Linked DNA regions of Pseudoduganella albidiflava. The main gene of each other region encodes a partner of the protein of the gene in region 2 in a complex. Links are inferred from orthologs where the notes say so. Each region holds a gene or a part of one and is shown on either strand. Other genes may lie near its edges.

Region 1 (3,327 bases), 5.7 Mb from region 2 along the record:
AGTAGCCGGTGAAATGGCGGACGAGGTGGCCCATGAGATGGCCGATGCAGCAACAGAAGCAGGTAGCAGCAGAAAAGTAAGTAGTAGCCGGAGTAAGTAGTAGCAGAAGCAAGTATCGGACGCAGGTAGCCGACATGCATGCCGCCGGATGGCGGCATGCCAGGACTGCCGGGCGAGTCAGGTAACCGTGCCCAGCGCCAGCAACAGCATGGCGCCAGCCAGCACGCCCAACGCCGCGCCGGCGGCCACGTTGATCGCCACACGCACCCATTCCGGCGCATGCAGGTCTCTGGGGAATTTCGTCTGGAACATCGCAGCCTCCGCTAGACAATGCAACGTTTAATGCTTGCAATCCCTGCAACGTTAATACAGTGCAACGCTTATGAAGTACTACCTGATGCCGTGCACCCTGATGCTGTGCAACTTGATGCAGCAACTCAATGCACGTTTGATGAATGCTTCCGAATGCGAACGGACAGTGTGCACCTCCGGCGAAGCTTTGTCAAAACACAAACGGGGCTTTCCGGCCTCCCGCTGCGAGCGCTACCGCCGATAGAAATTTTCCCAATATGAATTCTCTTGAAATCACTTAGGACCATCCCTATAATTGTTGGCACTCGTTAGTCGAGAGTGCTAACAACGAATCAACCTCACTGTACACATAAGGAGTTTTGTATGAACCTTCGCCCTTTGCACGATCGCGTCATCGTCAAACGCCTGGACCAGGAAACCAAGACCGCATCCGGTCTGATCATCCCTGATGCCGCCGCCGAGAAGCCGGATCAGGGTGAAGTGCTGGCAGTGGGCAACGGCAAGGTTGCCGACAATGGCACGCTGCGCGCACTGGAAGTGAAAGTCGGCGACCGCGTCCTGTTCGGCAAATACTCCGGCCAGGCCGTCAAGGTCGATGGCGAAGAGCTGCTGGTGATGCGCGAAGAAGACATCCTGGCGATCGTCAACAAGTAATCGGCCGACCCCTTACATAGAATCTGGAGATTTCCAACATGGCAGCTAAAGAAGTGATTTTCGGCGACGCAGCGCGCGCCAAAATGGTTGAAGGCATCAACATCCTGGCCAACGCGGTCAAGGTCACCCTGGGCCCGAAAGGCCGCAACGTCGTGCTGGAGCGCTCGTTCGGCGCCCCGACCGTGACCAAGGACGGTGTCTCGGTCGCGAAAGAAATCGAACTGAAGGACAAGCTGCAGAACATGGGCGCGCAGATGGTGAAGGAAGTCGCATCGAAGACTTCCGACAACGCCGGCGACGGCACCACCACCGCGACCGTGCTGGCACAAGCCATCGTGCGCGAAGGCATGAAGTTCGTTGCCGCCGGCATGAACCCGATGGACCTGAAGCGCGGCATCGACAAGGCCGTCGCCGCCACCGTCGAAGAACTGACCAAGATCGCCAAGCCATGCACCACCTCGAAGGAAATCGCCCAGGTTGGCGCGATCTCCGCGAACTCCGACTACTCGATCGGCGAGCGCATCGCTGAAGCGATGGAAAAAGTGGGCAAGGAAGGCGTCATCACCGTGGAAGACGGCAAGTCGCTGAACGACGAGCTGGACATCGTGGAAGGCATGCAGTTCGACCGCGGCTACCTGTCCCCGTACTTCATCAACAACCAGGAAAAGCAGGTTGCTGTCCTGGAAAACCCGTTCGTCCTGCTGTTCGACAAGAAGATCTCGAACATCCGCGACCTGCTGCCGGTACTGGAGCAAGTGGCGAAAGCCGGCCGTCCGCTGCTGATCATCGCCGAAGACATCGAAGGCGAAGCGCTGGCGACCCTGGTGGTCAACAATATCCGCGGCATCCTGAAGACCTGCGCAGTGAAAGCTCCTGGCTTCGGCGACCGCCGCAAGGCCATGCTGGAAGACATCGCCGTGCTGACCGGCGGCCAGGTGGTTGCTGAAGAAGTCGGCCTGACGCTGGAAAAAGTGACGCTGGCAGAACTGGGCCAGGCCAAGCGCATCGAAGTGGGCAAGGAGAACACCATCGTCATCGACGGCGCCGGCGAAGCCGCGGGCATCGAAGGCCGTGTTCGCCAGATCCGCGCACAGATCGAAGAAGCGACCTCGGACTACGACCGTGAAAAACTGCAAGAGCGCGTGGCCAAGCTGGCCGGCGGTGTTGCCGTGATCAAGGTTGGCGCTGCCACCGAAGTCGAAATGAAGGAAAAGAAAGCCCGCGTGGAAGATGCACTGCACGCCACCCGCGCTGCCGTGGAAGAAGGCATCGTTCCTGGCGGTGGCGTGGCCCTGCTGCGTGCCCGCGCTGCGCTGACCGTGAAGGGCGACAACCCTGACCAGGAAGCCGGCATCAAGATCGTGCTGCGCGCGATGGAAGAGCCGCTGCGCATGATCGTGCAGAACGCCGGCGAAGAATCGTCGGTGGTGGTCAACGCTGTGCTGGGCGGCACCGGCAACTACGGCTACAACGCCGCCAACGGCACCTATGGCGACATGGTTGAAATGGGCGTGCTGGATCCGGCCAAGGTCACCCGTTCGGCACTGCAGAACGCCGCATCGATCGCCGGCCTGATGCTGACGACCGACTGCATGGTGGCGGAAGTGGTGGAAGACAAGCCAGCCGGCGGCATGGGTGGCATGGGCGGCATGGGTGGCATGGGCGGCATGGACGGCATGATGTAATCATGCGGTAACTGCCGGCTTCGGCCAGCTGCACCTGAAAAGGCTGCTTCTTCGGAAGCGGCCTTTTTTACGTCAAGGTCGCCTGGAAAATGGGGATGTACCGCTTACGAAAATCCGGGACGGAGCCTAATGCCGCTTAGATAAGTCCACCCCAAGTGCAAATTCCGGGGGCAGACCCGGCGGGTCTGACCCCAGCCCTTCGCTGTTGGGGTGAAAGCATGCGCTTCCAACGTATCGGGTAACGCTTAACTTAGCGGTATCAGGGACAGACCCTGTTTTTCGGGAAACTTCCTCAAAAACAGGGTCCGTCCCGGATTTTGGCGTCGATGGAACGCATAACGCTCGAGTCGACCGGGCTTCGACACACCCCTCCCGACCCCGCAAACAACAACGGCCGCCGAAGCAGCCGTCGATGACGTCACGGGAAGCGCGTCATGGAAGTACGCGAATCATGTTCGCAGGCTCAGGGCCGCCGTCGCGCCAGCCCGGCGCCCACGGCGCTGCCGAGGCCGACACCGAGGCCGATGCCCATCGCGAAATTGCCCATTGCAACACCGATCGCGCAGCCGATCGCTGCACCCAGGCTGATACCGAAGCCAACATAGCGCCCGGTGCGGTCGTCCGGTTCCATATCCATCTTGCGTCTCCTGTTCCGTGGTTGTTGTGGGACCAATAT
Region 2 (3,646 bases):
TCTCGTTGTCGAAGTGGCCGATGTTGCAGACGATCGCCTGGTCCTTCATCTTCAGCATGTGCTGTTCGGTGAGGATGTGGTAATTGCCGGTGCAGGTGACGAAGATGTCGCCGTGTTCGGCCGCGTAGTCCATCGTCACGACGCGGTAGCCTTCCATCGCGGCCTGCAGCGCGCAGATCGGATCGATCTCGGTGACCCACACCTGGGCCGACAGGGCACGCATGGCCTGCGCCGAACCCTTGCCCACGTCGCCATAGCCGGCGATGACGGCGATCTTGCCGGCGATCATCACGTCGGTGGCGCGCTTGATGCCGTCCACCAGCGATTCACGGCAGCCGTACAGGTTGTCGAACTTCGACTTGGTCACGGAATCGTTGACGTTGATGGCCGGGAAGGCCAGCTTGCCTTCCTTGTGCATCTGGTACAGGCGGTGCACGCCGGTGGTGGTTTCTTCCGTCACGCCCAGGATCTGCGGCAGGCGCTTGGAGTACCACGTGGCATCCTTCGCCAGGCGGGCCTTGATCGAGTTGAACAGGCAGATTTCTTCTTCCGAACCCGGATTGTCCAGCACCGAGGCATCCTTCTCGGCGCGCGCGCCCAGGTGCAGCAGCAGCGTGGCGTCGCCGCCATCGTCCAGGATCATGTTCGAGTACACGCCTTCGCCCGGCCATTCGAAGATGCGGTGGGTGTAGTCCCAGTATTCGTCCAGCGTTTCGCCCTTGACGGCGAAGACCGGCGTGCCGGCCGCGGCGATGGCGGCGGCGGCGTGGTCCTGGGTCGAGTAGATGTTGCACGAAGCCCAGCGCACTTGCGCGCCCAGCGCTTCCAGCGTGCGGATCAGCACGGCGGTCTGGATCGTCATGTGCAGCGAGCCGGTGATGCGCGCGCCCTTCAGGGGCTGGGCAGCAGCGAACTCTTCCTGGATCGCCATCAGGCCAGGCATTTCCGTTTCGGCGATCTTGATTTCCTTCTCGCCCCACGCGGCCAGGCCGATGTCGGCAATGATGTAATCCTGGGAATCTTTGAGTACGGCGTTCATCACGCCTCCTTTCATGTTGAAAAAAGTTGACGTGAGCGCGGTTGCAGAAGTGTCCGAGCCTGGCGGATTCGAATGATCCGTCGCAACGCTCCTCGGAGAACAGGCATTCTATAACAAAAAACCGGTGATCACGGCATGCATGCCGTGACCTCCGTTTTTTTTGTTGCTGCGGTGATGACGCTAGCCGCCAGCGGCGGCTTGTCGAGCAGCTTTCAGGACAGGCCGGCGGCGGCGCGCAGGGCGGCGGCCTTGTCGGTGCGTTCCCAGCTGAATTCCGGCTCTTCGCGGCCGAAGTGGCCATACGCGGCGGTCTTGCGGTAGATCGGACGCAGCAGGTCCAGCATCTGCACGATGCCTTTCGGGCGCAGGTCGAAGTGCTCATGCACCAGTTCGGCGATCTTCTCGTCAGGGATCACGCCGGTGCCTTCGGTATAGACGGTGATATTGATGGGACGGGCGATGCCGATCGCATACGACACCTGCACCTGGCACTGCCGCGCCAGGCCGGCGGCGACGACGTTCTTGGCGACGTAGCGGGCCGCGTAGGCGGCCGAGCGGTCGACCTTCGACGGATCCTTGCCGGAGAAGGCGCCGCCGCCGTGCGGCGCGGCCCCGCCGTAGGTGTCGACGATGATCTTGCGGCCGGTCAGGCCGCAGTCGCCCTGCGGGCCGCCGATGACGAAGCGGCCGGTCGGGTTGACCAGGTATTTCGTGTCTTTCAGCCATTCCTTCGGCAGCACCGGGCGGATGATCTCTTCGATCACCGCTTCCTCGATCTGCTTGTGCTGCATTTCCGGCGCGTGCTGGGTCGACAGCACGACCGTGTCCACGGCCACCGGGCGGCCGTTCACGTAGCGCAGCGTGACCTGCGACTTGGCATCCGGGCGCAGCCACGGCAGGCGGCCATCCTTGCGCAGCTGCGACTGGCGCTCGACCAGGCGGTGCGAGTAGTAGATCGCGGCCGGCATCAGTTCCGGCGTTTCATCGCAGGCGTAGCCGAACATCAGGCCCTGGTCGCCAGCGCCCTGGTCGAGGTCGATGCCCGCACCTTCGTCGACACCCTGGGCGATGTCCGGCGACTGCTTGTCGTAGGCCACCAGCACGGCACAGCCGCGGTAGTCGATGCCGTAGTCGGTGTTGTCGTAGCCGATGCTTTTGATGGTTTCCCGGGCGACCTGAATATAATCCACGTTCGCGTGGGTGGTGATTTCACCGGCCAGCACGACGAGGCCGGTATTGCACAGCGTCTCGGCGGCCACGCGGGCAGTGGGATCCTGGGCCAGGATGGCGTCGAGGATGGCGTCGGAGATCTGGTCCGCGACCTTGTCGGGGTGGCCTTCGGAAACGGATTCGGACGTGAAGAGGTAATCGATGGAAGACATCGCAAGCTCCTGTATAAGTGTCTGTGACTCGAGTTGAAAAAATCTGTCGCAACAACCCATACGGCTTGCGACGCTTTAGCGATATTTTTATCCCGCCTCGCAAGTTGTCTGTTAACTCGGCGGTCACTGCTGCGTGGTATTTTACGCTTCTTCAAAAATTTTTGCGCAGGCACACTTCTTTTTTTCGAGTTCATGCTGTTACGAATTTTCCGTTTCTTCTCAATATTCTCCTTGCCCTTGCTGCATGCAATGGGAAGTGTCCTGGGATGGGCCGTATACCTTTTATCACCTTCCTATCGCCGCCGGATGCGCGAGAACATGGCACGCGCCGGCTATGGCAGCCACTTGCGCCAGGCCGTCGCGGAGGCCGGCAAGGCCGTGGCCGAATTGCCATTCGTCTGGCTGGCATCGGACCAGCGGATCGCACGCCGCGTGTTCCTGAAAAACTATGAACTGGTCGAAGAACACCTGCGCGCGGGGCGTGGCATTGTGTTCCTCACGCCACACCTTGGCTGTTTTGAAATGACCGCGCAACGCGTGTCGCACGACAGCCCGATCATGGTGATGTACCGCCCGCCGAAGCAGGCGGCGATGAAGCCGCTGGTGGAAGTGGCGCGTGCCCGCGGCCAGATGCTGCTGGCGCCGGCCAACCTGTCCGGCGTGCGGATGCTGGCCAAGTTCCTCAAGTCAGGCAAGCCCATCGGCATCCTGCCGGACCAGGTGCCGCAGGAAGGCGAAGGCGTGTGGGCCGAGTTCTTCGGACGGCCGGCCTACACGATGACGCTGCCGGCCAAGATGGCCAGGCTGGGCGGCGACGCGCCGGTGGTGCTGACCTATGCCGAAAGGCTGCCGCGCGGGCGCGGTTTCCTGGTCCACTTCGTGCCGTTCCCCGGCTCGCTGGAAGGCGACAACGCGCAGCAGGCACGGGCGATCAATGCGGCGATGGAGCAGTTGATCGCCGGCTGCCCGGCCCAGTATTACTGGAGCTATAACCGCTACAAGGTACCGCCCGGCGTGGCGGCCCCCACTACGGCGGAGGCCGCATGAAGATCCTGCTTGGTTTCATGTGGCTGCTGCACTGGCTGCCGCTGCCCGTGCTGGGCCGCTTCGGCACGGCGGTGGGCAGCCTGCTGTTCATCATCATGGGCCCGCGCCGCGAGATCGCGCTGGTCAACCTGCGCCTGGCGATGCCGGAACTGTCGGAAGCGCAGCGCCGCGACCTGGC

Evidence for each region. Proteins that work in one complex are often made in the same cells at the same time.
Region 1: the proteins of metK (region 2) and groL are in contact, whole or in part, in a cryo-EM structure (PDB 8P4O), measured with the Escherichia coli proteins. The link is inferred for Pseudoduganella albidiflava from one-to-one orthologs.

Annotation. Positions count from the first base shown.
Region 1 is NZ_CP036401.1:890,177-893,503, reverse strand. What follows is about bases 337-3,327. They hold groL (chaperonin GroEL), read left to right. Parts: upstream 337-1,004; coding sequence 1,005-2,651; downstream 2,652-3,327. Other genes in these bases: EYF70_RS30985 (glycine zipper domain-containing protein), read right to left, coding at 3,115-3,288; groES (co-chaperone GroES), read left to right, coding at 676-966. In the rest of the region: EYF70_RS31815 (hypothetical protein), read right to left, coding at 178-312.
Region 2 is NZ_CP036401.1:6,573,499-6,577,144, forward strand. The notes cover bases 337-3,309. They hold metK (methionine adenosyltransferase), read right to left. Parts: upstream 2,422-3,309; coding sequence 1,252-2,421; downstream 337-1,251. Other genes in these bases: ahcY (adenosylhomocysteinase), read right to left, coding at 337-1,039; EYF70_RS27225 (lysophospholipid acyltransferase family protein), read left to right, coding at 2,614-3,309. Also shown: more of ahcY, read right to left, coding at 1-336; more of EYF70_RS27225, read left to right, coding at 3,310-3,468; EYF70_RS27230 (LpxL/LpxP family acyltransferase), read left to right, coding at 3,465-3,646. UniProt on the Escherichia coli protein: Catalyzes the formation of S-adenosylmethionine (AdoMet) from methionine and ATP.